Regions from separate parts of the Rhodococcus sp. 077-4 genome, predicted to be linked through region 1. Evidence: riboswitches for the same ligand, from Rfam matches in the RefSeq annotation. Region 1 holds a riboswitch; the other holds the start of a gene.
The links. A riboswitch is a leader RNA that binds a small molecule or an ion and turns the genes downstream of it on or off. The one in region 1 is predicted to bind cyclic di-AMP.

Region 1 (14,520 bases):
CGGCACCCCCGATTCGGGTGCGGACATGCCGTTCTCGCGCAATGCATCCACAGTTCGCTGGGCACCGAAGACCACACCACCGTCACGCGAGCGCACCTCGATCTCGTCGGACACCGATCGCACGGCGGTGAAACCGACACCGAATTGCCCCACCCCGGCATCTGCGGCCTTTTTGCCGGACGCCCTCAGCGCGGTCAGTGCATGCACTCCGGAAACATCCAGTGCTGCACCGGTATTGGCGAAATGCACTGCGCCGGCATCATCCGTCCACACCGCCAGCCGACCGGGAACACCCGCGCGGGCAGCGGCATCGGCAGCGTTCTGAGCGAGCTCGGTCAGCAAACGATCGCGATATCCGCCTCGCACCAGATCGGACTCGGACGCCGAATCCTCACGAAGCCGAGTGGGCGAGGAACCCCACGCCGCGAGAATCGACTCCCGCAGCGAACCGGTACCGAACGGATCGATCAGCTCGGAGATGCCGAATCCTCGTGCTGCGCAGCATCATCGGTAGCGCTCGCCGCATCGTCGGTAGCAGGCGCATCGTCGGTAGCAGGCGCATCGTCGGCAACGGGCGCATCGTCGGCAACGGGCGCATCGGCGATCGCCGGTGCATCCTCGTCGACTACGACGACCTCGGGGGCCGTCGCGACCTCGGGGGCGGACGATTCCTGCGGGGCAACCTCGTCCGGCACTGAGGCCTCGTCCACTGCCGCTTCCAACACTGTCGCTTCCAACACTGCCTCGTCCGGAGCAGTCGCCTCGGGTGCTTCAGCGATCTCCACCGGCGGGGTCGGCGATGCGGTGACGTCGAGTGCAGCGTCGTCGTACGGCTCGAACTGCGGTGATCCTGCTCCGGTGGGGAGTTCGGTGTCGGAGTGCGCTCCGCAGCCGTACCCGGCGTGCACCACGCGACCGTCGGCGGCGAATTCGTTGCCGCACACCCCGAATGCGGCGGACAGCGACCCGGCGATAGGCAGGTAGAAACCACACAGCCCGCAGGTCGACGGCGCGGCCTTGGCCATCTCGGTATCCGGGCCGAAATCGCCGTCGTGCCAACGCTGAGCGGCGTCCAGGCGTCCTTCGAGGCTGGTGACCTTGGTTCGGCCCAAACCGATCTCACCGGCGACCTCGTCGATGGCGGGGTCACCGGACTCGACGTATCCCGGCACGAGTCGCGGATCGTCCTGACGCGGAGACAACAGATCTCCCGGTCCCAGATCGCCGGGTCGGATGCGCTCGTCCCACGGAACCCAGGACGGCGCAACGAGAGCATCGGGGCCCGGCAGCAGAACCAACTCACTGACCGTGGCGTGATCCGCGTCGTCGGGAGCGGCGACAACAACAGCCCACTGCCATCCGCGGTACCCCTCGAGATCGCTCGCGAACCGGTGGGTGGCCGCGCTGGCGTCCTCGACGGTGACGCCGAGGTACTCGCCGACTCCCCCCTCTCCCAGGTCGAGCAGAGCCGCTCGCGCGAGGTCCACGGCATCGGCCAAGACGGGGCGGATGGAATCGAGCTCTGGAGAAGATACGAAACTCACACATTCAGTTTGCCGCATCGACTCGGTGACGCCCAGTTCGGGCTGCCATCATGGATGCAATGACCGCCCGCGCTCGCACCTTCGCTGCCCTCCTGACATCGGCTCTGGCGGTCGCCGCCTGCTCGTGCACGTCGGGATCGAGCACCCCAATCCCGGCCACCTCCGATTCGGTCCCGACGCTGACGACCGAGATCGTGCGTGAATACGACCGCGGTGACGACGCCTTCACCCAGGGATTCGAGATCGACGGCGACGTGCTCTACGAGGGCACCGGGCTCGAAGGTTCGTCGTTCGTTCGGCGCACATCGCTGGGGAGCATGACCGAACTCGAACGCGTGGATCTGCCGTCCGACCTGTTCGGCGAAGGCATCACCGTCGACGGCGACACGCTGTGGCAGATCACCTGGCAGAACGGGGTAGCAATCGCCCGCGACCGAGACACCCTCGCCGAGCAGCGTCGAGTGAACTACGACGGCGAAGGCTGGGGACTGTGCTCGCAAGCGCCCGATGACCGCCTCGTCATGAGCGACGGCTCGTCCACCCTCACCTTCCGCGACCCCACATCGTTCGACGCGCAGGGCACCGTGGACGTCACGCTCGACGGCAATCCCGTGGAGCGACTCAACGAGCTCGAATGCGCCGACGACGGATCGGTGTACGCCAACGTGTGGCAAACCTTCGACATCATGAGGATCGCCCCCGAAACCGGCAACGTCACAGCGGTCATCGACGGCACGCCGCTCTGGGATTCGATGCCTGCCTCCGAACGCAGCGGAGCCGACGTGTTCAACGGCATCGCACAGATACCCGGAACCGACCGATTCCTGGTGACCGGCAAATACTGGCCCAAAATCTTCGAGGTGCGATTCACCGATACCGCGCCCGTAGGACAGAATTGACACGTGACCGATCCCCGTCTTCCCCGCACACCACCGGGTCCGGACGACTCCCAGCCGAACGACCCGAACGGTCACCCCGCAGGCTCCGCTCCTGCACCCACGGGTCACTCCGCAGGCTCCGCTCCTGACAGCCTGGAGCACCCCGGCCTGGCGAATTACCCGCCCGCTGCCCCCGTCGGGTCCGCGCATGTTCCCAGTCGGCGTCAGCCGCTGCCTCCGTTGCACCCGGCGCGCACCGAGCAGCTCACTTCCGCGCGCAGCAAGGCCGGTGCCCGCAAGCCACCGCCGATGCCGAAGAAGCTGACCGTCACCCGCGTCGCCGCCATGCGCGGACGCGAACTGACCGGCAAGGGAATCGCATCGTTTCAGCGCGCCGCCAAAGCCGACGGTGCCGACAAGTCCGGCCTGACGGCCCTCACGTACGCGACCATGGCGAACTTCGCGTCCGATGCTGCGCTGGCGATCGCCTTGGCCAACACACTCTTCTTCTCCGCCGCCACCGGCGAGGACAAGACCAAAGTCGCGCTGTATCTCGTCATCACCATCGCCCCGTTCGCGTTGATCGCCCCGCTGATCGGACCGTTGCTGGACCGGCTGCAGCACGGCCGACGTATCGCGCTTGCCACGTCGTTCGGGTTACGCACCGTGCTGGCGATGGTTCTGGTGTTCAACTTCGACAGCTGGGTGTTGTATCCGGCCGCGCTCGGCATGCTCGTCCTCAGCAAATCCTTCGCGGTCCTCAAGAGTGCGGTGACTCCACGCGTACTACCGCCGGAAATCGACCTCGTTCGTGTCAACTCCCGTCTGACGGTGTTCGGTCTGCTCGGCGGCACCATCGCGGCAGGCGCGGTCGCCGGCGGTATCGCGTTCTTCGCGGGCTCGCCGGGAGCGCTGTGGTTCGTCGCCGCGATCACCGTGTTCGGTGCCTACCTGAGCATGCGCATTCCGTCGTGGGTGGAGATCACCGAGGGCGAGGTGCCCGCAACCCTGAGCTACCACGCCGATCAGCACCACTCCGATCGGCACGGTGGCAACGACTACCCGGGCAACGGCGCACCGACGGAGAATCTCAGGCGGACGCCACCGCCGAGCGAAACCACCAAGAACCGCAGACAGCCGTTGGGCCGGGCGGTGATCGTCGGATTGTGGGGCAACGGCACCATCCGAATTCTCACCGGATTCCTGACGCTGTACATCGCCTTCGTTGCCAAATCCCGCACCGAACACGAGCCTCTTCAACAGGCCGCGATGCTCGGACTCGTCGGAGCCGCGGCCGGTCTCGGCAACTTCTCGGGCAACGCACTCGGTGCCAGGATCAAGCTCGGCCGACCATCGCTCGTGGTCCTGCGCTGCACCGTCGCCGTCACGGTGGTCGCCGCCGTGGCCGCGGTCACCGACAGCCTGCTGACCGCAGCCGTGGCCGCGCTCGTCGCGTCGAGCGCCAGCGCGCTCGCCAAGGTCTCCCTCGACGCGTCCCTGCAGGCCGATCTACCGCCGGAATCGATCGCGTCGGGCTTCGGCCGATCGGAAACCGTCATGCAGCTGTGCTGGGTCCTCGGCGGCACGCTCGGCGTCCTGCTGCCCACCGAATACTGGCTCGGTTTCACCGTGGTGTCGGTGTTGCTTACGATCGGCCTCGTGCAGACATTCCTCACCCACCGCGGCAGATCGCTCCTGCCCGGCTTCGGCGGCAACCGCCCCGACCACGTCGGACAAGAAGTGTCCGACGGCTCCTTCGGCGAAAACGTGACCAAGTGAATCTCGCTCCCCGCACCAAGAAGATCGCCGCGATTCTCGCCGCAGGTCTGCTCGTCATCGCCGTCGCGTTCGTCGCGGTACTGGCCATCCTCGTCGGCAATGCGCCGGACAAGGAGCCGACCGTGACCGCGTACACCAACGGCCGAGCCGTCGAGGTGGAGCCGTACTTGTACTGCGCCGTCAGCGATCCACTGTGCACCAATGTGGGCGAGACGACCGAACTACCGGTCGGCAAGTCCCGAACGGTGCAGCTCTCGCTACCCGAGGCCGTCTATTCGGCACCGTGGGTACTGGCCCTCGTCTACGGCGACGACAGCGGAAACGTGGTCGAGACCGGCGAATTCAACGAGCCCGGAACTCGATTCGGTGTGACGGTGCCGACGACGGACGACAGCAACCGCACTCTGCTGGGAATCGAAGTGCGCTTGCCCACCGGCATCATCGACACCGACACCAATCAGGAGGGCTTCGTCAGCCACGCCATCTGGTCGATCGGAACGCGTCCGTAGTTTCGACGCCGAGGTCAGCTGTCGAGTTCGCGAGCGACGGCCCGGACAACCTCGGAGATGCGCTGCGCGATCTTGCGGTCCGGGTACTTGCCCTTGCGGAGCTCGGGCTGCACGGTCGCTTCGAGCAACGTGATCATGTCCTCGACCATCCCGTGCAGCTCGTCGGGGGTGTGCTTGCGTTCGACGGGCTCGCGGCGAGTGCTGCCGGTGTTCTGACGCACCGACGGAGCCGGCTCGAGCACCTTCAAACTCAGCGCCTGCGGTCCACGACGGCCCGCTGCCATACCGAATTCGACGCGCTGACCGGCTTTGAGGCCCTCGACGCCCTCGGGCAACGCGGACGAACGCACGTACACGTCCTCGCCTTCCTCCTGAGAGAGGAATCCGAATCCCTTGTCGACGTCGTACCACTTCACCTTGCCGGTCGGCACTGATCTCACCCGTTCATCTGTTGCTGTTGTCGATTGCTTGTTCGCGAGCCCGGCGTCGGGCCTGCGGTATGCACGAATATCGCGCCCCACGAGAACGTAGGACGCGAATACGTCAGTCTAGCGCGGCGAGCCCGGTCGAAGCATTCGAGTTGTTCCCCACACCGCACTCCTCACAGCACCGCGCTTCGCACTACCGTGGTGCACGTGGACACACCGACCCGTCGGAGCAGCACCGTTCTGCTGCGCATCGCACTGGCCCTGTTCGCGATCGGCCTCGTCGCCGTCGTCGCGATCCTCATGTTTCCCGTCTTTTCCGACGCGAAGCCTCCACTCGAGCTGTACCTGACGGCCATGTTCGCCGCGCCGGCCGGCTTCGTATTGGCGATCGTGTACGCGCTGGCGTCCGGACGACGGGCGCGTTGACCGTGCGACTGATCCTGAACGTCATCTGGCTGGTCTTCGGCGGACTGTGGCTGGCCCTCGGCTACTTCTTTGCCGGGCTTCTGCTGTGCATTCTCATCGTCACCATCCCGTTCGGCATCGCGTCGTTCCGTATCGGCGTCTACGCGCTGTGGCCGTTCGGGTCGACGATCGTCGACAAGCCGGGGGCTGGATCGGGCGCACTGATCGGGAACGTGCTCTGGCTGATCCTCGCCGGTTGGTGGCTGGCACTGACCCACGTGGTCACGGCGTTCGCAATGGCAATCACCATCATCGGCATCCCGCTCGCAATCGCGAACCTGAAGATGATTCCCGTGTCGTTGATGCCCCTCGGCAAAGACATCGTGGCCATTCGGTGATGCTCGGAACCGGTCGCAGCTCATGTGACTTCCATCACATCACGCTTCGATAACGGGAAGGCAACGGACAGGGGTTCAATGCCTCGCACGCCCACTAGCTGGGCAGACTCGCGAGACCCGAATGAGGTACAAAATGTGCTCTCGGCGACGCCCCGAAATCGACAGTTACCAAATAGTGACGTAAGGCGGGAATTTCAGTACGGTCAGCAGCGGCCGGAAAGTTCGGCCGAATTCCGGCCCGCAGCGCCAAACCTCGTCCCGCGGAAACCGGAACACCCTCGACGATCACCCAGGGGACGAGGACGGGGGACCCACGTCCTCCACGGACAACCGGGAAGTTGTAGCGACTCACGAAGCCGCCCCCACTTCCCTTGGGGTGAAGCCCAATTGCCCACTCGCAGGAGTGAGCGAAAGGGCCGGGCTACCTCTCAGCCCGAACCCGACAGCTGACCTCGCAGGCGCGTGTGGAGAGGATTTCAACTCGTATGAGCGGACGTCATCGTAAGCCGAGCACCACAGGCAAGACCGTCGCCAAGGTCGCCGTCACCGGAGCCATCATGGGCACCGCAGGCATCGCCTTCACCGGCACCGCGAACGCGGCGCCGGATTCCGACTGGGATCGCCTGGCACAGTGCGAAGCCGGCGGCAACTGGGGCATCAACACCGGCAACGGCTTCCAGGGCGGGTTGCAGTTCTCCCCCAGCACCTGGAACGCGCACGGCGGCCAGCAGTACGCGGCCACGGCCAACCAGGCCAGCCGCGAAGAGCAGATCGCAGTCGCAGAGAAGGTCCTCGACTCGCAGGGCTGGGGCGCATGGCCCTCCTGCTCCTCGAGCCTCGGCCTGAGCAGCGCACCGACCGAGCGCAGCGTGCCGGTCACGCCCAAGGCACCGGCTGCTCCCTCGCTCCCCGATCTCACGTCGATCCCGTCGGTGGACACCTCCGCCGAGGTCGTCAACGGCATCGTCACCGCCGTCCAGAACATCACCAACGACCCGCAGATCGCTTCGTTCGTGCAGAACGCGGCCCAGGGCATCCAGCTCGATCCGCAGGTCGTCAACTTCTACCAGGCCAACAAGGCGTTCCTGCCCCAGTAGAGGCGCTTCTCATACGAGAAAAGCCCCCGACATCGTTTCGATGTCGGGGGCTTTCTCGTGCTCGAAGGCCGTAGCTAGCGATTGACCACGGTCACCGGGTGGGCGTAGGGCAGGTCTTCGACGGGCAGCGGGAACTCGGTGTCTTCGCCGAAGGGCGACAAGCCACCCGATCGAGCGGACGAGAGTTCGGTCACCGCATGGTCACCGCGAGCGGTTTCCGGCCAGCCTGGATCGACATAGGGCTTCTTCGACTTGTTCACCATGCGCCCATTTTGACACCTGCCCTGCGGCAAGCACCAGCCCAGGTCTCTAATCTGATAGACGATGACCGACACGACTGCGTCCCGACACACCGACACGCCCCCGGATCTGCCCGCGTGGATCGCATCTCGCACCGATGCCGAGCTGATCAGGGCCATGTCGCTGCGTCCGGATCTGACCGCGCCGCCGCCCGCCTCGCTGGCAGTGCTGGCGGGCAGGGCCGAGCAGCGCCGGTCGATTCTGCACACTGCAGACACCCTGGACACCCTCGCTCTGACGGTGCTCGAGATCCTCGCCATCGAGGAGGCATACGAGCGGCCCGTCACCCGCGCAGCACTACTTGCCGTCATCGCCAAGCGCGCACCGGCCAAAAGCGTCGACAAGGCACTGGCCCAGCTGCGCGAACGGTTGCTGGTGTGGGGCGACGCAGCCGGGTTCCGGATCGGTGCAGCCGCGGCGGACGCCGTGCCGTGGCGAATCGGCCGCGCGCTCGACCCCACCGACAATCTCACCGAATCACACATCACCGCAGCGCTCGCCGAACTCGGCGACGGCGAACGCAGCCTCCTCGACACCCTCGCGAGATCGTCGCCGACCGGCCGTACCAGGGACGCCGCACCCGGCACCCCCTCTGATCGGCCCGTCCAGAAGCTGCTCGCCGCGGGACTACTGATCTGGTTGGACGAGCAGACCGTCGAGCTTCCCGTCCAGGTGGGGCAAATTCTGCGCGGCGAGCCGATGTCCGACCCGCGCTCGCTCGCCGAGCCCAAGCTCGCCACCAGCACCTATTCACTCACCGATGTCGATGCCGCAGCCGCAGGCGAGGCGCTCGAACTGGGCCGGCACTGCGTCGCAGTGATCGAGGCACTGTCCGCTTCACCCGCCCCGGCCCTCAAAGCAGGCGGCCTGGGCGTGCGCGAGCTCCGCAAGATCACCAAGGCAACCGGCCTCGACGACGATCGAGTGAGCATCCTCGTCGAGCTGCTGGCCGCAGCCCATCTCATCTCGAGCGGCACACCCGACCCGGTTCCCGCATCCGACAACGGCGACGACTACTGGGCACCCACACCGGCCGTCGACGCCTGGCTCACCGCCGCCCCGGCTGCTCGCTGGCACACCCTCGCCTCCGCCTGGCTCGAAGTGCCGCGGGCACCGTGGGTCATCGGGATGCGTGACCCCAACGACAAACCCATCGCTGCACTGTCCGAGGAAGTCCGCTCCCCGGCCGCACCGCGAGACCGACGCATGATCCTCGAACTGCTCGCCGAGCTCGGCAGCGGACACGCTGCACAGCCCGCCGACCTCGCCCGCACCCTGGCGTGGCGTCGGCCTCGGTGGTCCGGACGCTTCGGTGTCACTCCCGTCGGGCATGTCGTCGCCGAAGCGACGGCGCTCGGCATCATCGCCCGGGGGGCGATGTCGACCCCGGGTCGCTCACTGCTGCACGACGGCAACGCCGAGGCCGACATGCGCGCGGCCCTGCCCGAGCCCATCGACTACGTCCTGGTGCAAGCCGACCTCACACTGGTGGCACCCGGCCCGCTCGAGCCGGAACTACAGGACCGAATCGAACTGGTCGCCGATGTGGAATCCGCCGGCGCGGCCACGATGTACCGCATCAGCGACACGAGCCTGCGCCGCGCCCTCGACGTCGGATTGTCCGCGTCGGAACTGCACGCGTTGTTCGCCACCCATTCGAGAACACCGGTCCCGCAGGCCTTGACCTACCTGATCGACGACGTGGCGCGTCGACACGGCCGGTTGCGAGCGGGCGTCGCCGCATCGTTCGTCCGCTGCGAGGATCCGGCGTTGCTGGCCGAGGTCATGGCGTCCCCCGCAGCCGAATCGTTGGCGCTCCGCGCTTTGGCCCCGACCGTCGCGATCTCGCAGGCCCCCCTCGCCGAGGTGCTCTCGGTCCTGGCCGGAGCGGGCTTCGCGCCTGCAGGTGAGGACTCGTCCGGCACCATCGTCGATCTGCGTGCCCGCGGATCGCGAGTATCGGCGAGGCGACCGCGCCAGGCGTTCCGTACTCCTGCCGTCCCCACCGAAGAGCAGCTGGGTTCGTTGGTGCGCGGGATGCGCGCTGCCGACCGAGCGGCGGGCAACGGCGGCGCGGTGGTGCGCGCCGATGGATCTCGGGCCAGCAGCACCGCGACGATGACGCTGTTGCAGACCGCGGCGAAGGTCAAACGGAGCGTGAGCATCGGCTACGTCGACGCCCAAGGTGTCGCGACTCACCGCATCGTCGATCCGATCAGCATCGGCGGCGGTCAACTCGACGCGTTCGACCCCGCCACCGGCGGTGTGCGGCGCTTCACTCTGCATCGCATCACCTCGGTCGCTCTGGTCGAGTAGACCGCGCTCACGTGCACTCGCGCCCCTACCTGTGGACAATGGAGAAGTTGCGCTCTTTCGGGCGCAGCAGATGTCTCTAGGAGGAACCGTGACCGACGGCCCGCTGATCGTCCAGTCCGACAAAACACTGTTGCTCGAGATCGATCACGAACTCGCGGGCGCAGCGCGGGCGGCCATCGCACCGTTCGCGGAGCTCGAACGTGCCCCCGAGCACGTGCACACCTATCGCATCACCCCGCTGGCACTGTGGAACGCACGTGCGGCAGGCCACGACGCCGAGCAGGTGGTCGATGCGCTGGTGAATTTCTCGCGTTATGCGGTACCCCAGCCGCTGTTGGTCGACATCGTCGACACCATGGCGCGGTACGGCCGACTGCAGTTGGTCAAGAGCCCGGTCCACGGGCTGGTGCTCATCAGCCTCGACCGTGCCGTGCTCACGGAGGTGATGCGGCACAAGAAGATTGCGCCCATGCTCGGCGCGATGGTCGACGAGGACACCGTCGTCGTCCACCCCAGCGAGCGCGGCCACGTGAAGCAGATGTTGCTCAAGATCGGCTGGCCTGCCGAGGACCTCGCCGGCTATGTCGACGGCGAAGCCCACCCCATCGAGCTCGATACCGAGGGCGGCAAGTGGACACTGCGCGATTACCAGGAGATGGCGGCCGATTCGTTCTGGGCCGGCGGCTCCGGCGTCGTCGTCCTGCCGTGTGGCGCGGGCAAGACGATGGTGGGTGCGGCCGCGATGGCCAGAGCCAAGGCGACCACGCTGATTCTGGTCACCAACACTGTCGCCGGTCGGCAGTGGAAGCGCGAACTCATCGCCCGCACTTCGCTCACCGAGGAAGAAATCGGTGAGTATTCGGGAGAGCGCAAAGAGATTCGACCTGTGACAATCGCCACGTACCAGGTGATCACGCGTCGCACCAAGGGTGAGTACAAGCACCTCGAACTCTTCGATTCCCGCGACTGGGGACTGGTGATCTACGACGAGGTGCATCTACTGCCCGCGCCGGTGTTCCGGATGACCGCCGATCTGCAATCGCGTCGACGTCTGGGCCTGACGGCAACGCTCGTGCGCGAGGACGGTCGTGAGGGAGACGTGTTCTCACTGATCGGACCCAAGCGCTACGACGCGCCGTGGAAGGACATCGAGGCGCAGGGCTGGATCGCCCCGGCCGAATGCATCGAAGTGCGGGTAACCCTCACCGACGCCGAGCGCATGTCGTACGCCGTCGCCGAGCCCGAGGAGCGCTACAAGCTGTGCTCGACGGCGCACACCAAGATCGCCGTCGTGAAGTCCATCCTGGCGAAACACCAGGACGCTCCGACGTTGGTCATCGGCGCGTACCTCGATCAGTTGAACGAACTCGGCGAGGCACTGAACGCTCCGGTCATTCAGGGCTCGACCAAGAACAAGGAACGTGAAGTGCTCTTCGACGCGTTCCGCAGGGGCGAGATCAGGACGCTCGTGGTCAGCAAGGTGGCGAACTTCTCGATCGACCTTCCGGAAGCGTCCGTCGCAGTGCAGGTTTCGGGAACGTTCGGATCCAGGCAGGAGGAGGCGCAGCGCCTCGGCCGTCTGCTCCGTCCGAAGCACGACGGCGGTCAGGCGCACTTCTACTCGGTGGTCTCCCGCGACACCCTCGACGCCGAATACGCCGCGCACCGTCAACGTTTCCTCGCCGAGCAGGGCTACGCGTACCGCATCACCGATGCAGACGACTTGCTCGGTCCGGCGATCTGACGCTGTCGCCGGTATCTCCCGTCGTGCTAGGAATAGCGGTGTGCGCCGATTCCAGTTTTCCGTAGACGTAGCCCACGCGAAGTCGGTCAACGAGACGTTCACCGAGCTGCGCAGGCTGCGGGCCTCCGCGGCGCTCACCGCGGTGTTCCTCATCGCTCTCGGTGCATGGTTCATCTGGATCGCGACCCCGTGGTCGTACATCCTCGGCGCGGTGTTCGCGATCGGCGCGGCGACGTCACTGTGGGTGATGCTGTGGGCACCGAAGAAGATGGGATCCATCGAATCGCAGTATGCCGAAGGCGATCTGGTGCCCGCGGTGGTGGCCGAGACGCTGCCTGTCGGAGCATTGCTGCTGGCCCTGGTCGACATCGCGAAGCCGGGGGTGGACGAACCGCACTACGTGTTGACCACCCGCGTCGTGCGGGCACTTCCCGGCCACGCCGTCGAGCGAGGTGCCAAGGTGCCCGCGGTGTCGGTTCTGGCGGACCGTGGCAGAAACACCGGCGGGAGAACGTGGCAGTTGGTCTCGGCGATGCCCATCGCGTGGGGTACCGCCGATCCGGTGGTGATCGCACGCGCCACCGACCAGATCACCGAGGGCGAGTGGGCGTTGCTGCACGCCAACATCGGCTTGTCGGAGAAGGTCCGCAAGGCCAAGAACCAGCAGTTGCTCGTCGACCCGGCGGATCTTCCCGACGACCTACGCTGACGTCAGGGATCTGCAATCGGAATGCGTCGGGCGGCGCACCTCTCAAAGCCTCAGCGTCGAGACAGCGGTGACTGAATACCTGTCGACAACTGACCTCAGGTCGCACAATTCGAAGGCTCCGACGGAATGCCGTGTGATCGTGCGAATTGTGGGCGGTGAGGTCAGTAGTGCCGACCGACCGCGGAGCCGACCGTCGCGATGCTCGCCGAGCTCTACTTCAGTTCGGCTATCACTTCACGTTCGAAGAGTTCGATGGCGGAGCGATCGTAGGCAGCCTCGGGGAAGTAGAAGATGCCGTACGTCATCCCCTGTTCCTGCAGCGCGGTCAGGTTTTCGACGATCTGCTCCGGGGTCCCGACTGCCGGCATGCCTCGGTATGCGTCCAAGGCACCGTGAGCTCTCTCGGCCCCCACGTATTCCGCGAGCCGGCTCTCGAGCGCGCGGAGCTTGTCCTCCACCTCGGACTCGGTCGCAGCGATGACGACGTTGTAGTTCGCCGAGCGGACGATCGCGTCGAAGTCGGTGCCCACGGTCGCGCAGTGCTCGCGTAGCAGGGCCGACTTGTGGGCGAAGGCCGTGGGAGTTCCGTCGAAGTTGGTGTAGTCGGCGTACTTCGCCGCAATCTTCAGCGTCACCTTCTCACCACCGCCTGCGATCCACAGAGGGATGCCGCCCTCCTGCAGCGGCAGAGGCCGAACCACGGCACCGTCGATCTCGTAGTACTTGCCGTCGAGGAACACTTCGCCGGTGGTCCATGCCTGTTTGAAGATCTGTACGCCCTCGTCGAGCCGGCCCAATCGTTCTCCGGCAGAGGGAAACCCGTAACCGTAGGCGCGGAATTCGTGCTCGTGCCAACCGCCACCGATGCCCATCTCGACGCGGCCGCCGGAGATGATGTCCACTGTGGCAGCAACTTTGGCGAGGTAGGCCGGGTTGCGGTACGCCATCGCCGTGCACATCTGGCCGAGCCTGATCCGGGACGTGGTCGCAGCCAACGCGGACATCAGCGACCAGGCCTCGTGCGTCGCCTCGTCGGTCGCGGTGGGAACGGTGTGGAAGTGGTCGTAGACCCACAAAGATTCCCACGGACCGGCCTCGGCGGCGAGCGCGTGGTCACGCATCGCGCCCCAGTGCCGGGCAGGGTCGATACCGACCAGATCGAGACGCCAACCCTGTGGAACGAACAAACCGAATCGCATGACAGGCACAGTACAGACGCAGGGCGAACGACCGCTTTCCGTCTGTGAACTAAGCTGCACGAATGTCCGAGATGTTGCCCTCGCGCACAGTGGCACGGTTGCGCCCGTTCGCATCGACGATCTTCGCCGAGATGACTGCTCTGGCCGTCACCAAGAATGCCGTCAATCTCGGGCAGGGCTTTCCGGACACCGACGGGCCTGCTGCCATGCTCGAGGCTGCGCGCGAGGCCATCGCCAACGGGCTCAATCAATACTCCCCCGGCCCTGGCATGCCGGTACTGCGCACCGCCATCGCCGACGACAGGGCGGCCCGATTCGGTCTGCGCTACGACCCCGACTCGCAGGTACTCGTCACCGTCGGTGCCACCGAGGCGATCTCGGCGGCACTGCTGGGCTTGATCGAGCCGGGCGACGACGTGCTGCTGATCGAACCGTTCTACGACTCCTACGCGGCCGCCATCGCCCTCGCCGGTGCCACCCGCACCGCCGTACCTCTGGTCTCCGAAGGCAACGGGTGGACCGTCGACACCGACGCTCTCGAACGCGCCGTCGGCCCCCGAACACGCATGCTGATCGTCAATTCGCCGCACAACCCCACCGGCACGGTCTTCGACCGCGCCGCCATGATCCGCATCGCCGACATCGCGATCGCCCACGATCTGTTGGTCCTCACCGACGAGGTCTACGAGCACCTGACCTTCGACGGCCGTGTGCACACGCCGATAGCGACACTGCCGGGGATGTTCGAGCGCACCGTGACCGTCTCGAGCGCCGCAAAAACGTTCAATGCCACGGGGTGGAAGACGGGTTGGGCGCTGGGGCCGGCCGAATTGATCGACGCCGTCCGCGCCGCCAAACAGTTCATGAGCTTCGTCGGCGGAACTCCGTTTCAACCGGCGGTCGCCTACGCGTTGGGGCACGAGCAGGCCTGGATCGGGTCCATGCGCGACGGTTTGCAGCGCAAACGGGACATGCTTTCGGCAGCACTCGCCGCCGCCGGAGCGGATGTGAAGTACAGCGCAGGAACATATTTCGTCTGCGCCGACATCGCGCCGATCGGACGCGGGGACGCATACGAATTCTGCCGCTCCCTACCGGACCTGGTAGGCGTCGCCGCGGTTCCGGTCACTGCGTTCGTCGACGAACCTGCGCCATGGAAGTCGTTGGTGCGCTTCGCTTTCTGCAAGCAGGACGAGGTGCTCGCCGACGCGGCC
Region 2 (14,520 bases), on a different contig from region 1:
ACGGCGGCGCATCGAATAGAGAACGGCGTCGTCCTGCCCGCACACGAGCGCGAGGAATTGCGTCGGAGCGTCCGAGTACTCGTCGGCCGTCAAAGGGCCGGACAGCGCCGCTGGGCAGCCTCCGACGTCGGTTGCCGGGCAATCGTCGCCGTGTCGAACCGAGCGGGCCAGGCGTCGGGTGCATGTGCGTAGGCGACAGAACTCTGCGACGAGCGCAGCGGCCTCCGCGGCATCTCCGCGGACCGAGAACGGTCCGAGGCTGTTCGGTGCAGGCGTCCGGACGATCGACAGGCGAGGAAACGCCTCGTCGGTCAGGGTGATCCACCACCCTTTCCTGGGAAACTTGGAGCGGCGGTTGTACGGCGGGATGTGAGCCGAGAGCAGACGCAGCTCCCGTACACCGGCTTCGAGCGCGTGCGCACACTCGACGTGATCGACGCGAGTGGCCAGGGACACCATTTCCTTCATTCGGCCCCTGGTCTCCGAACCGGTGAAGTAGTTGCGCACGCGCCGTTTGAGGTTGTTGGAGGTTCCGACGTACAGCACCTCGTCGGACGGCCCGCGAAACAGATAGACACCGGGCGTGCCCGGCAAGTGCGCAGCCAGCCCGCGTTTCGCGCGTTGGCCGGCCGACACTGCGGGCAGGTAGTCGACCAATTCGGCATAGCTGTGGACGCCCTGATTGCCCACGCGCTCGATCAAACCGTGCAGGACGTCCACGGTGGCTCGGGCGTCGCCGAGCGCACGGTGCGTGGGCCTGGTGCCGGATCTGAACAAGGTGGACAGCGCAGACAGCTTCACCGAAGGTGCCTCGTCACGCGTGAGGACTCGGCGAGCCAACTTGACCGTGCACAGCACCTGAAACCGCGGCCAGGCGATATCGAGGCGACTGGCGGCGGCCTTGAGAAACCCGGTGTCGAAGCCGGCGTTGTGGGCCACCAGCACCGAGCCCCGCGCGAATTCGAGAAACCCGGGCAGTACTCGCTCGATCCGCGGAGCGCCGATGAGCATCGCCGACGTGATGCCGGTCAGCTCCACGATGTACGGCGGAATCGACCTGCCCGGATCGATCAGGGTGGCGAACTCGCCGAGGATCTCGCCACCACGGACCTTGACTGCCCCGATCTCGGTGATGGCCTCGGTGTCGGCGCTGCCGCCGGTGGTCTCGAGGTCGACGACGACGAATGTGGTCTCGTGCAGTGGGGTGTCGAGTTCGTCGAACGTCAGCTGGATGGGCAGGCTCACCGCGACGACGTTAGGGCCGACCTCCGACAAGTTCGGCCACCGCGCCGTCGAACGTGGTCGTGTTGCGTTCCGGCGGGGCCGCGTCACGAAACCTGTCGGAGGCCGACGCTATCTTTCGCTCGACGGGCCGATTCGGGCGCCGGAAACCATAAAGAGACAAGGATCACATGATCATCGACTGCAGTGACTGCCTGGTCCGCGACATCGCCTGCGCGGACTGCGTCGTGACGGTCCTTCTCGGGGCTCCGGGGATGCCGTCGAGATCGGATGGGAGATGGGTCGGACCGCCGTCCCGCATCACCCTCGAGCAGGAGGAACTCGGCGCGATGGGGGTGCTCGCCGATGTCGGGCTGGTACCTGCGCTCAAGCTCGTGGTGAACGACGACGAGACCGCCGAGGTTCCGTTGTTACCGAGTCGTGACACACCCGAGGATCAGCGTGCCGGCTAGCGCGAAACGAGCCGAATCTGCCCGCCTCGGCGCGTTGGGGTCGACACGGGGGTATGCCATTTCGTAACCTTCCTGAGACCTTGCGGAGTCTCGCCAATCCAAACCGGAGTGGCGTCGCAAGTCACCGCCTAATCGTTCACTCGCGAGAGTGTTCGTACCGGGAACCCGATATCTACTGGGGTGAATCCCGCTGAGCCACCGCACGGTGGCCGGTGGGTAGGGCTGCTCTTCCCAGCCCGAACCCGTCAGCTAACTCGGTCGGCGGACGATAGGAAGAAACGGAGCACCATCTTTCGTGGCGTCACAACTTTCCAACCGATCATTGCGGCGAGTTCTCGTAGCCGGAGCGCTCACGGCAGGCGTGGTCATTCTTCCCGCTGCACCCGCAATGGCGGCCCCCCTCACCATTCCCGGCGTCGGAACCTTCGAGATTCCTGACATCCCGGGCCTCCCTCCCCTCACCCTTCCGGGTGCGCCTGCACCGGGTGCGCCGTTGTCCCCCCAGGTCACCCCGGCAGCGAAGGCCGTTCAGGCTGCCGAGTCCAAGATCGGTGCACCGTACGTGTACGGCGCTTCGGGTCCGGACTCGTTCGACTGCTCGGGCCTCGTTCAGTGGGCATACAAGCAGGCCGGCATCAGCTTGCCCCGCACGAGCTACGACCAGGCGGCCGCAGGTACCCCGGTGTCGGCCGACAGCCTTGCTCCCGGTGACGTCGTCTCGTTCTACGACGGCTCGCATTCGGGCATCTACGTCGGCAACGGCAATGTCGTGCATGCATCCACGTCCGGCGTGCCGGTCAAGGTTGCGCCGCTGGCGTCGATGCCGTTCGACGGTGCTCGTCGTTACTGATTCGAGCGACCGACGTTCGCTGTGACCGACCGACAGGGTCGAGCCGTTCTCCGGCTCGGCCCTGTCGGCGTTTGCGGGACACAGTGCGCGACACGCCGGTCCGGTGGACAGCCGGGCGTCCAGTTCGTAATCTGATCGAGACCTGGTCGAGGTTTACTTCGTGACCTGTCACCTGGAACCTCCCTCGATTTCGGACCGTGTTCACGTCCGTGCCCGCAAGAGCATGGGTATGGTTCGTTTCGATCCACTTTTCAATCCGTTGCCCCGATCGGGGCAACATCTGCGAGGACGGAGAGTCGCTTTCCGTGGCGATATCGAGATCTACCCGAGCGTTGCGGCTGGCCCGTGACGCTGCGGTTGCTGTCACTCTGGCCGTATCCATCGCGGTCGTACCGACGACGACGGCGATTGCGCAACCGGGATTCGATTCGGCATCGGACGCGCAGGCCAAGCTGTCCGAGCTCTCCCGTGAATCCGAGCAGACCACCGAAGCTCTGCACAACGCTCAGATCGAGCTCGACGCCAAGAACCGGCAGCAACTCGACGCTCAGGTCGCCGTCGACAGCAGCCGTGCGGCTCTCGATGCAGCGCAGGCGCAATTGACCCAGCTCAAGCCCGCGATGGACAAGGTAGCCAACGTCAATTATCAGGGCGCCCGGACCAACCGACTGTTCGCCGTCATGGTCAGCGACTCGCCCCAGCAATTGCTCGACCAGATGTCGGCACTGGATGTGATCTCGGCGGAGACCGCCGATCAGGTTGCACGGTTCAAGCAGGCGAGCTCGGACGCCGTAGCGGCCGAGCAGGCGGCAGCGACGGCCGCCGATCAGGCACGCGTAGCCGCCGAACAGGCAAAGGCCGTCAGCGATGACCTCCAGGCCAAACAGAGCGAGCTGCAGGGGCAGATCGCCGAGGTGACGGCCGCGTACAGCGCTCTGTCGTCCTCCGATCAGCTGGCTCTGGCCGGCTCGACTTTGCCCGAGGGCTTCGATCCCACGACGATCCTGCAGAACCTGACGCCGGGATCGGGTGCAAGCGCGTTGCAGGCCGGCCTGACGCAGATCGGCAAGCCGTACGTCTGGGGCGCAACCGGCCCGGACGGCTTCGACTGCTCGGGGCTGGTCGTGTGGGCGTACAAGCAGGTGGGCAAAACGCTGCCGCGGTCGAGTCAGGCGCAGGCGGCAGGCGGAACTCCCGTGGACCAGAAGGATCTGCAGCCGGGAGATGTGGTGTTGTTCTATCCGGACATCTCACACGTCGGCATCTATGCCGGAAACGGAAACGTGCTGCACGCGTCCACCTTCGGTGTTCCCGTGAAGGTGCAGTCGATGGCATCGTTCCCGTACTACGGTGCGCGTCGATACTGAGGTGCGCCTCGGTGATCGACTGACGCCTGTATGACCGGCTCGAACCAGACACCAGGTTTGCGTGGTCTCGCCGCATCGCCGCGGTTGCGTTGGCTCGTGGTCGTTCTCGTCGCTGTGGTTGCCCTTTCGGTCGGCCTGATCCATCGATTCGACAGCACTGAAGGTCCGTCCGACGCGGTGTCCACCGACGCTTCCGTCGGCCGGCCGCCACCGACCTACGATCAGCAGCGCCGCGCCGATGTGACCGTGCTCGTCGAGCAGTGGGCCCGTGCGGTACGGACCGGCGACGTCGACGGAGTGCGCGCGCTGATGGATCCACAGGCCGACCCGGGCTTCGTCGAGGCGCAGGTGCGCCGGGCCGCGGTGGTTCCCGGCGTTCCGTTTGCCGATTTCGACTACGAACTGGGGGACGAGCCCGAAACCCCGGTTCCGCCGCCGATCGCCGAAGGATTGGCAGCCGCCGACGTCTGGGCACCGTCGGTGTATCTGCGGTATGCGGTCACCGGACCGGACGCATCGCCGACGCGTCGGCCGGTCTCACTCGTCGTGGCCGAGCGGGACGGTCGATGGCGGCTGGTCGACGACGCGGACCTGCCCGAGTATCGACGTCACACCTGGCGTGGCCCATGGGATTTCGGGCCTGTGGCGGTGCGCTCGGTGCCCACCGCAGCCGTGACCTCGGTGGTTGTCGGTCATCCGGACCGGGAGCAATTCGTCGCGGAGGTGGCGGCAGAGCTGCCATCGGCGACCGCTGCCGTCACCGAGTTCTGGGGAACCGACTGGGCGCGAGACGGGCTGGTCTTCGTCGCGTCCTCCGCGGCGGAGTTCGCCGAACTGACGGGGTCGACTCCACCGATCGACGTCGCGGCGGTGACGGTGTCCGACGCAGTGGCCGGGGACGGCTCGCGTCCGACGGGTCAGCGGGTGGTGTTCGGTCCCGATGCCGCGTCGCGGTTGACGCCGTTCACCGTTCGCTCGGTTCTGCGGCACGAGTTGACGCATGTGGCCGCGAGAGCGCGGACGGCGGACGGTACGGCGTTGTGGGTGTCGGAGGGGTTCGCCGACTATTCCGGATATCGCAATTCCGGTGCCGATTTCGCGCAACTTGCTCCCACTCTGGCTGCAATCGTGGCCGCCGGTGGGCCGCCGACGGTGCTGCCGAAGGACGAGGATTTCGGTTCCGGTGGTGCCCGGTCCAGCGTGGCCTACGAGTCGGCCTGGTCGGTGTTCGCGTTCGTGGCCGATCGTTTCGGGGAGTCGACGCTGCGCAGACTGTACGAGGCGCTCGCGTCCGAGGGCTCCGCAGACTCTGCGTTCGCGTCGGTACTCGGGTTGGACCGCGACCGGTTCGTCGCCTCATGGGGCGATTGGGTGGCCGCTCGGGCCCGTTGAGTGGGGGCGCTACGGTTGGGCCATGCGTCGTACTCTGCTCGTGACGAACGACTTTCCTCCTCGGCCGGGCGGTATCCAGTCCTATCTGCACAGCTTCGCCTCACAGCTGCCGGCCGACGAGCTCGTGGTCTACGCGCCACGGTGGCGCGGAGATTCACACGAGAAGTTCGATGCTCGGCAGCCGTTCGAGGTGATCAGGCATCCGACGACGCTGATGTTGCCGACTCCACTCGTGGCGCGCCGAGCAGCGAAAATTGTGAAATCGCGAGGTTGCGATTCGGTGTGGTTCGGAGCGTCGGCTCCGCTGGCAGTGATGTCGTCGTACCTGCGTCAGGCCGGTGCGGATCGCATCGTGGCAAGTACGCACGGTCACGAGGTCGGCTGGTCGATGGTGCCGGGCGGGCGTGCGACATTACGCACTATCGGTGAGAACACCGACGTGGTGACCTACGTCAGCAAGTACACGCGGGGTCGCTTCAGCTCGGCGTTCGGGCCGTCCGCCGCACTCGAGCATCTGCCGCCCGGTGTCGATACCGATCGATTCGTGCCCGACGACGCCGCGCGAGCGGAACTGCGCGCGCGCTACGGCCTCGGTGATCGGCCCACCGTTCTGTGCCTGTCCCGGCTGGTGCCTCGCAAGGGGCAGGACTTCTTGATCCGTGCGCTCCCGGGAATCCGCCGGGCCGTCGACGGCGCGGTTCTGGTGATCGTCGGCGGTGGGCCGTACGAGAAGACGCTGCGCGAGCTCGTCCGATCCACCGGGATGGACGAGCACGTGGTGTTCACCGGCACTGTGCCGTCCGCAGAACTCGCTGCCCACCACACCATCGCCGACGTCTTTGCGATGCCGAGTCGCACCCGTGGCGCGGGTCTCGACGTCGAAGGACTCGGAATCGTCTACCTCGAAGCCTCGTCCTGCGGTGTGCCCGTCGTCGCCGGTATGTCCGGAGGCGCGCCGGAAGCGGTGCAGCACAACAAGACCGGCCTCGTCGTCGACGGCACGTCGGTCTCGGACATCACCGACGCGATCGTGAGAATCCTGTCCGATCGCACGCTGGCCACGCACATGGGCAACGCCGGCCGCGCGTGGGTGGACGCAGAATGGCGCTGGGATGTGTTGACCGAGAAGTTGCGGTCGCTGATCTGACGTTCTGCACCGCGCAGCGGTTCGCCTAACGGGCGTAGATCGACTCGATCTCGTCTGCATATGCGGCGGTGATCACATTGCGCTTGAGCTTCATCGTGGGCGTCAATTCGCCGCTTTCCTCGGAGAAGTCGTGGGGGAGCAGCCGATACTTCTTGATCGACTCCGCGTGCGAGACGGACTTGTTCGCATCGGCGACTGCAGCATCGATCTCGGCGACGAGATCGGGGTCCGTCTGCAGATCCGCAGCGGTGGCGTCGGAATCCTTGCCGTGCGCGGACTTCCACCGATCGAACGCGTCCGGGTCGAGGGTGATGAGCGCGCCGATGAAGGGCTTCTGATCGCCCACGACGACGGCCTGACTGATCAGGGCACCCGCACGGAGCTGATCTTCGAGGCCGGCCGGTGAGACGTTCTTGCCGCCTGCGGTGACGATCAGCTCCTTCTTGCGACCCGAGATCGTGATGTATCCGTCGTCGTCGACAGAGCCCAGATCTCCGGTGCGGAACCAGCCGTCGTCCAGCGACTCTGCGGTCGCGTCCTCGTTGCGCCAGTAGCCGTCGAACACGACCGGTCCGCGGAGTTGTATCTCTCCGTCCTCGGCGATGCGCACGGTGTTGCCGGGTAGTGGGCGACCGACGCTGCCCACACGTTGGAATCCGATGGTGTTGACGGCGAATGCCGCCGTGGTTTCGGTCAGTCCGTAGCCCTCGTAGATCGTCACGCCGATGCCCCGGTAGAAGTGGCCGAGACGTGCACCGAGTGGCGCGCCGCCGGAGATGGCCAGCTCGCACTTGCCGCCGAGCGCGGCCCGCAGCTTGCCGTAGACCAGCTTGTCGAACACGGTGTGCTTGGCGCGCAACACTATTCCGGGTCCGCCGGTGTCCTGTGCCTCACTCCACGCCACCGCGCATTCGGTGGCGAGGTCGAAGATCTTGCCTTTTCCGTCGGCGTGAGCCTTCTGCTTGGCGGTGTTGAAGACCTTCTCGAACACTCGGGGTACCGAGAGGATGAAGTCGGGTTGGAAGGTGCCGAATGTCGCCACGAGGTTCGGGATGTCGCTGGTGTGGCCGATCGTGACTCCGGCGTCGAACGATGCGATGGACACTGCGCGGGCGAGGACGTGCGCCAGTGGAAGGAACATCAGGGTGCTGCGACCCTGTCTCATCAGCGATTTCAGCGAGGTCTCGCGAATGCCGAGCGATTCGGCGAGCAGATTGGCGTGGGTCAGTTGGACGCCCTTGGGGCGACCGGTGGTGCCCGAGGTGTAGATCAACGTTGCCGGGTCGGACGAGACGAGTGCCGAAACCCGTTGGTGCACTCGGTCTTCGGTGATCTCGGAACCGCCGTCGATCAATGCCTGCACGGCGTCTTTGCCGGATGAGTCCGTGCCCGACGGGTTCTCGACGACGAACGTCTGCCGCACCGACGGCGCAGCTGCCACAACGGACTTCGTCTCCTGCACGTGTGCATCGTTTTCGAGGATCAGCAGAACCGGCTGGGCGTCCTCGAGGATCCACTCCACCTGTCCGGCAGAGGACGTTTCGTAGATCGGGACGGTCACGCCTCCCGCGGCCCAGATCGCGTAGTCGATGAGCGACCACTCGAAACGCGTCGACGACATCAGGGCGACACGATCGCCCTGCTCGATGCCTGCTGCGATCAGTCCCCTCGCCACGCCCGTGACGAGTTGCTCGAACTCGGCGGCAGTGACGTCGATCCACTGTCCGTCGACCTGGCGGCGGAACACCGCAGCGTCCGGCGTGGTGCGGGCACGGTCGAAGACGGAATCGACGGCCGAGTCGGTGTCCGCGATGTCGTATTTTGCGGCGACGGTGAACTCGCGCACGGGATTACCTCCGGATAGAACGGGGAGAACGAAAGTCGACAGCTCGGCTTCACAGATACTGTAGACCCGGGTTCTCGGCGTCGAAACACGCCTCGAGTGGAGCCTGCGGGAGTGACCCGGGAAGAGGGGACGCGCACGGCCCCGGGTGCGATATGTGAAGCTCTGTCGATGAGCAGTATTCAAGTTGCGGATCAGACCTTCGTTGCCGCCCCCGGGGAGCGGGTGGCGCAGGCGTTCGCATCGCCCGAGCGGTGGCGTCGGTGGTGGCCGGATCTGAATCTCACGATCACCGAGGACCGGGGTGAGAAGGGGATCCGCTGGGCCGTGCGGGGCGGCGTCGTCGGCACGATGGAGCTGTGGCTCGAGCCCGCACTCGACGGCGTGATCGTTCATTACTTCTTGCATGCCGAACCCGCAGGAGACGTCGACTCGGGGGCGCACCAGCACGCGCGCCGGGTGGCCGGACGTGCCATGACCTTCGAATTGAAACGGGAGCTCGAGGCCGGGCGGTCTGCAGGTGAGGCACCCCACCACGTAGCGTCGAGTTCAGCTGGCGATTGAACCGCGCGGTACGGTCGGCCGGTTCGCATTGTGCGTCGGCGGATCGATCGTGTGTGATAGGTCTGCCGCGAGTTCGCGGCACCGTAGAGCCAGCGAAGCGCATCGAAGTACCCGAGAGGAAGCGGACGAGTAGTCATGGCGGAGAAAACCCAGAGGTCGATCGTCGTCGAAGCCCCACCGAGCCGGGTCATGGACGTCATCGCCGATTTCGACGCGTACCCCACATGGGTGTCGGCCGCGAAATCCGTCGAGGTGCTCGAAGTCGACGAGAACGGCCGTGGCAAGCGCGTCAAATTCGTGCTGGACGCGGGGATGGTGAAAGACACCTACGAGCTCGAATACGACTGGGCGGCCGACGGCAACTCGGTGTCGTGGAATCTCGTGTCGGGTGAGATGCAGAAGTCCCAGAACGGCTCGTACTCTCTGCGCGAGACCGGCGGCGGCACCGACGTCACGTACGAGCTGACCGTCGACCTGAACATCCCGATGATCGGTCTGTTCAAGCGCAAGGCAGAGAAGGTCATCACCGACACTGCACTCAAGGAATTGAAGAAGCGGGTCGAAGGCTGAGCGAGGCTCGCACCGAACCCCGCACCACGGTGTTGCTGTTCCTCGGCAAAGGTGGTGCGGGTAAGACGACGCTGGCGGCCGCGTCGGGGCTTCGGCTCGCGCAGGCAGGCGAGCGGGTACTGATAGCTTCCGTCGATCAGGCGCACTCACTCGTCGACGCGTTCGCGGGTGGCGCGAGCGACACCGAGGCGGGGGATACGTCGGGCATCCGATCGGTCGCGGCCGGCCTCGACATCGTCGAGATCGACACGTTGGGGCTGCTCGAGGCGAAGTATCGCGGACTGGGTTCGCTGATGGCCGTGGCGTCTGCCGGCCACGAGCACGGGGTCAGTTTCGGGGCGATCGAGCCGGAGGAGTTGCTGGGTTTCCCCGGGGTCGAAGAACTGCTCGGGATGCACGAGATCTGCCGTCTCGTCGACGACAGTCGTTGGGACACAGTGATAGTGGACCTTCCCGCGTCGGCAGATGCGCTGCGCACGCTGCAGTTGCCCGACACCGTTGCCGCGTATGTCGAGCGGATCTGGCCCCTGCACGCGCGCATGGTGGCAGGCACCGGCCCCGATGTACGGCTCACCCTCGTGGTGGCGATGATCGAGCGAATCCTCGCGCAGATCGACTCCGTCCGGTCCCTGGTCACCGACTCCGAACGCACCGGGGCGACCGTGGTCGTGACAGCCGAACAGCTCTCGGTCGCGGACGCGGAACGAACATTGTCGGCAGCGGCTCTGCTCGGCATCAGAATCGATCGTGTTCTGGTCAACAAGATGCTGCCGCGGCTCAACGCGTCGTCGATCGGTCTGGTGGGCGCACATCCGGCGGTGTTCTGGTTCGAGCGGTGGCGGGCTGCGCAGCTCGACGCCGTCGCCGAGCTGCGCCGACGCATCGGCACTGTTCCGATCGTGGAGGTGGAGCACGCCGACGGTGAACCGGTAGGGTTGGGACCCTTGCAGGATGTGGCCGATCGCCTCGAACCGGACTCCCTCGAACCGCGCGCGCCGGGCTGGGGTGAGCAGCCTTCGGTCGTACTCGAGTCGGGTCACGGACTCGACTCCGTATATGCGATGAGAATGCTTCTGCCGGTAGTGGATTCGACGACCTTGGGCTTGGGGCGAGTGGAGGACGACTTGATAGTGAGTGCCGACGGGAGGCGACGGCGCATCAGGTTGGCGTCGGTGCTCCGTCGGTGTGTCGCCGACTCCGCCGAGCTCGATGGACCGTCCCTGGTGGTTCGTTTCCGTCCCGACCCCGATGTGTGGCCGCGGTGACCCTCACGATCTCGACGACGGGGGTGCTCGGATGACGTCGGACCATTCCGAGCTGGGAGCGGACCTGCTGGCTCTGGCCGACACGGTGTTGACGCGACTGGAGCCCATACTGCGTGGGGTCGCCGAATCGCAGCAGGATCGCGACCGCCAGGGATGCACCTGGTGCCCGGTCTGCGCCCTCGCGGCACTGGTCCGCGGTGAGCGTCACGATCTCATCGAGCTCGTGGCCTCCGAGGGTGCTGTGGTGATCGCTTTGCTGCGTCAGTTGCTGACCGACCACACCACGGCCGGAACGCAGCACACTGCTGCACACGCTTCGCCCGCCCCACCGTCGCCGCAGTCCGGGCCCGACGGTGACACCGGTTCCCGCTCCGATCCGGGGGAGGTCGCGGACGTGTCGGACGACACCAAACTTCCGGGTGAACGCCACGCCGCGTTCGTTCCGATTACCGTTCGCGTGAAGGATTCGCGCTCGAACGGACGGGACCGTCCGTGATCGGCGGAGTGATTCGGGCTCAGACCGCGTGGGGGGCGGCCGAGGAAGGCATGGACGAATGAAGCGCAACCACCAACGACTGACCGTCGGTATCGACGTGGGCGGCACGAGCCTGCGCGCGTCCGTCGTGGATGCGGACGGGCAGGTTCTCGACTCGACGGCCGCTCCCACTCCGCACACGGCCCGCGCGCTCGAACGCGGTCTCGACCGGGCCGTGCAGGAGCTGGCCGGGCGACACGACATCGCGGCCGTCGGGCTCGCCGTCGCAGGGTTCATCGATTCCGAGCGGACGACGGTTCGCTTCGCCCCACATCTGCCCTGGGTCGACACTCCCGTGGCGACCGAGATGAGCAAGCGCATCGGCCTGCCGGTGTTGCTCGAGCACGACGCCAACTCGGCGGCCTGGGCCGAGTACAGATTCGGTGCGGCGTCCGGGGGCCGCAACGTGGTGATGGTGGCCATCGGGACCGGAATCGGTGCGGCTCTGCTGATCGACGGCAGGATCTACCGCGGGAGCCACGGCGTGGCACCCGAGCTCGGCCACATCCAGGTCGTCCCGGACGGGCGGGCATGCCCCTGCGGCAAGCGCGGTTGTTGGGAGCGGTACTGCAGCGGCACCGCCTTGGTGGACACCGCCGTCGAGTTGCTCGCCGCGGACCCGTCGTCCTCGACGACTCTGGCACGCGAGGTGTTCCTCGATCCAGGCTCGTTGACCGGCCGTCGGATTGCCGGTGCCGCGCACGACGGTGACTCGATCGCCCGCCGCACCATGGAAGATTTCGCTCAGTGGCTCGGAGTCGGTTTGTCGATCGTCAGTGACGTGTACGACCCCGATCTGATAGTGCTCGCCGGTGGAGTTGCGACGTCGTCGAGTCAGTTCCTGGCCCGCGCGACGGACAAGTACGCGCAGTTGGTGACCGGTGCCGGTCATCGTCCGCTGGCCCGAATTCGCAGTACTCAGCTCGGTGAGGCGGCAGGCATGATCGGGGCCGCAGAGCTGGCGCGAGCGCAGTTCGTCACCGGCGTTCGCTGACTGTTCGATTCCGCGTCGTGTGACCTCTGTCCCCGTGTCATCGATGATGTGGCTGGTGTCATAAACCCTGGGTACAGTTCACGGTGCGGCACGGTTCGTGGATGCACGGCCGCAGTCGATTCGCTTTCGAGAGAACCGGCATCAAACGATTTCCCGACCATCATCAGGGGGCATGTCAATGTGGTACTGGCTGGTCAAGTACGTTTTCATCGGGCCCCTTCTCATCGCCCTCGGTAGGCCGACGATCGAGGGTGCGGAGAACATTCCGGCTCAGGGTCCGGTCATCCTGGCCAGCAACCACAAAGCTGTTCTCGATTCTTTCTACCTCCCGCTCAAGACGCCTCGGCGCATCACCTTCCTCGCCAAGAGTGAGTACTTCACCGGACCCGGCCTCAAGGGCGCATTCCAGAAGTGGTTCTTCACCGCAGTCGGACAGGTACCGATCGATCGCACCGGAGCCGACGCGGCGCAGGACGCTCTCGATGCAGGCGTGCGCGTGATCGAGGCGGGCAAGGTTCTCGGTATCTACCCCGAGGGCACGCGGTCACCCGACGCCCGGCTGTACAAGGGTAAGACCGGCATGGCGCGTCTGGCGTTGCAGACCGGAGTGCAGGTGATCCCGGTCGCGATGATCGGCACCGAGAAGATGAACCCGATCGGTTCACGCATCTGGCGTCCGGCGAAGGTCACCATCCGGGTCGGAAAGCCGATCGACTTCTCTCGTTTCGAGGGTATGGCCGGCAACCGATTCGTCGAGCGTGCCGTCACCGACGAGGTGATGTACGACCTGATGTTGCTCTCCGGTCAGGAATACGTCGACGTGTACGCCGCATCTCTGAAAAAGACTGCATCCGAATCGGATTCGGCCCCGGCCCCGCAGCGAATTCCGGATTCCAAGGCCAGCTGAATCTGCTCGGACCGCACCGCGATCAGCGCGCGGGGCGCGTCTCGACCGTCGCTCGATCGGTCCACGTGACCGCGGCGAGCACGACGATCGACGCCAGGGCCCACCACACGTAGCCCGAGGCGGCGAACTGGTCGACCAGCGGCCAACCGAGACCGCTCCATCGTCCCTCGCCGAGGTGCCAGTGCGGCGGGTAGAGCATCAACGCCACTCCGACGGCCACCAAGGTTGCCAGCAGAGCACTGCGGCGGCGGTAGCCGAGGACGGCAAGCACCACGGTGAACGGGATGGCCCACACCCAGTGGTGCGACCACGAGACCGGCGACACCAGCAGACCGAACATGGCATTGATCGTCAGCGCGAGGGCAGTCTCGCCGGCGGCGAACGCTTTTCGGATCGCCACCGCCGCGACGGCGAGCACCACCACCGACAACGCGAGCCACAGAATCGACCGGGGCAGCTCGTCCAACCCGAGCCGGGCGAGCACTCCGGTGATGGACTGGTTGGGCGGGTACGCCGGGCCGCCGATTCGGTCGGAATCGACGATCGTCTCGGTCCAGTACCTCACCGAGTCCGACCACGTCAGCGCGAAACCGATCGCAGTGAACGCGCCGAAGCTCAGCACCGACACCACCGCGGCTCGAAAGTCCTTGCGCAGCAGGAAGTACAGCACGAACACAGCGGGCGTGAGCTTGACGGCGGCCACGAGACCGATCAACACACCTCGCGGCCACGGCGTCTTCTTCGGCAGGCAGTCGAGCGCTACGAACGCCATCAACACGATGTTGATCTGCCCGTAGTTCAGCGTCGAGGTGACGGGCTCGAGCACCAGTACGGCCACGGCGAACACGGCTCCGGCCGACCACCACACGAGCGTGCGAGGACGTAGTCCTAGCGAGGTGAGGGTCACCACGACCGTCACCAGCAGCAGGGCCATCGACAGCACTGTCACCGCGATGGACGCGGCGTACAGCGACACCGACGACAGCGGGCTGAAGATCGCTGCGGCGATCGGGGGATAGGTGAACGGCAGGGTCGTACCGGTCGCGATCGGCGGCAGCTGGCCGTAGAGATCCCCACCCTCGGCGAACACCTGACCGCCGAGGCGATACACGTCCAGATCGAGTCGGTAGTGCTCACCGATCGCACGCAGGCCCGGAAACCCGTTGAGGTGGAACGCAACGCCGACGACGGCACCGATCAGCACGACGACCCGGCTCGACGCGACCGCCCAACTGGGCCACCGGCGTCGCGTCGGCCCGGCCTGCTCCGATGCCTCGGCGACCGGACGGTTGGTGTCGGGCGAAGTCACTGGCGTTCCCTTTCAGGGCTGTTCGGATCGGGGTACCGGTACGTGGGGGACGTGTCGGGGCACGCGCTAGGGTGAGCCGCGTG

Region 2: it holds a riboswitch for cyclic di-AMP, as region 1 does, so the genes downstream of both, ACNEOT_RS22075 (C40 family peptidase) here and ACNEOT_RS17120 (transglycosylase family protein) in region 1, are expected to answer to the same signal.

The regions. Positions count from the first base shown of each region.
Region 1 is NZ_JAJPWC010000003.1:166,752-181,271, forward strand. It holds gene ACNEOT_RS17080 (sacsin N-terminal ATP-binding-like domain-containing protein) at 1-471, opposite strand, end outside; gene ACNEOT_RS17085 (DUF3027 domain-containing protein) at 468-1,562, opposite strand; gene ACNEOT_RS17090 (glutaminyl-peptide cyclotransferase) at 1,604-2,443, shown strand; gene ACNEOT_RS17095 (MFS transporter) at 2,576-4,201, shown strand; gene ACNEOT_RS17100 (DUF2771 domain-containing protein) at 4,198-4,710, shown strand; gene ACNEOT_RS17105 (cold-shock protein) at 4,725-5,141, opposite strand; gene ACNEOT_RS17110 (hypothetical protein) at 5,346-5,564, shown strand; gene ACNEOT_RS17115 (YccF domain-containing protein) at 5,567-5,941, shown strand; cyclic di-AMP (ydaO/yuaA leader) riboswitch at 6,211-6,418, shown strand; gene ACNEOT_RS17120 (transglycosylase family protein) at 6,427-7,038, shown strand; gene ACNEOT_RS17125 (hypothetical protein) at 7,113-7,301, opposite strand; gene ACNEOT_RS17130 (helicase-associated domain-containing protein) at 7,363-9,654, shown strand; gene ACNEOT_RS17135 (DNA repair helicase XPB) at 9,743-11,398, shown strand; gene ACNEOT_RS17140 (DUF3239 domain-containing protein) at 11,439-12,107, shown strand; gene ACNEOT_RS17145 (LLM class F420-dependent oxidoreductase) at 12,320-13,306, opposite strand; gene ACNEOT_RS17150 (pyridoxal phosphate-dependent aminotransferase) at 13,369-14,520, shown strand, end outside.
Region 2 is NZ_JAJPWC010000005.1:25,666-40,185, forward strand. It holds gene ACNEOT_RS22065 (DEDD exonuclease domain-containing protein) at 1-1,245, opposite strand, end outside; gene ACNEOT_RS22070 (hypothetical protein) at 1,413-1,694, shown strand; cyclic di-AMP (ydaO/yuaA leader) riboswitch at 1,810-1,971, shown strand; gene ACNEOT_RS22075 (C40 family peptidase) at 1,990-2,544, shown strand; gene ACNEOT_RS22080 (NlpC/P60 family protein) at 2,850-3,911, shown strand; gene ACNEOT_RS22085 (hypothetical protein) at 3,942-5,303, shown strand; gene ACNEOT_RS22090 (glycosyltransferase family 4 protein) at 5,326-6,450, shown strand; gene ACNEOT_RS22095 (AMP-dependent synthetase/ligase) at 6,476-8,296, opposite strand; gene ACNEOT_RS22100 (polyketide cyclase / dehydrase and lipid transport) at 8,465-8,857, shown strand; gene ACNEOT_RS22105 (SRPBCC family protein) at 8,993-9,427, shown strand; gene ACNEOT_RS22110 (ArsA family ATPase) at 9,457-10,692, shown strand; gene ACNEOT_RS22115 (hypothetical protein) at 10,724-11,188, shown strand; gene ACNEOT_RS22120 (ROK family protein) at 11,247-12,221, shown strand; gene ACNEOT_RS22125 (lysophospholipid acyltransferase family protein) at 12,400-13,128, shown strand; gene ACNEOT_RS22130 (glycosyltransferase 87 family protein) at 13,151-14,437, opposite strand; gene ACNEOT_RS22135 (polyadenylate-specific 3'-exoribonuclease AS) at 14,518-14,520, shown strand, end outside.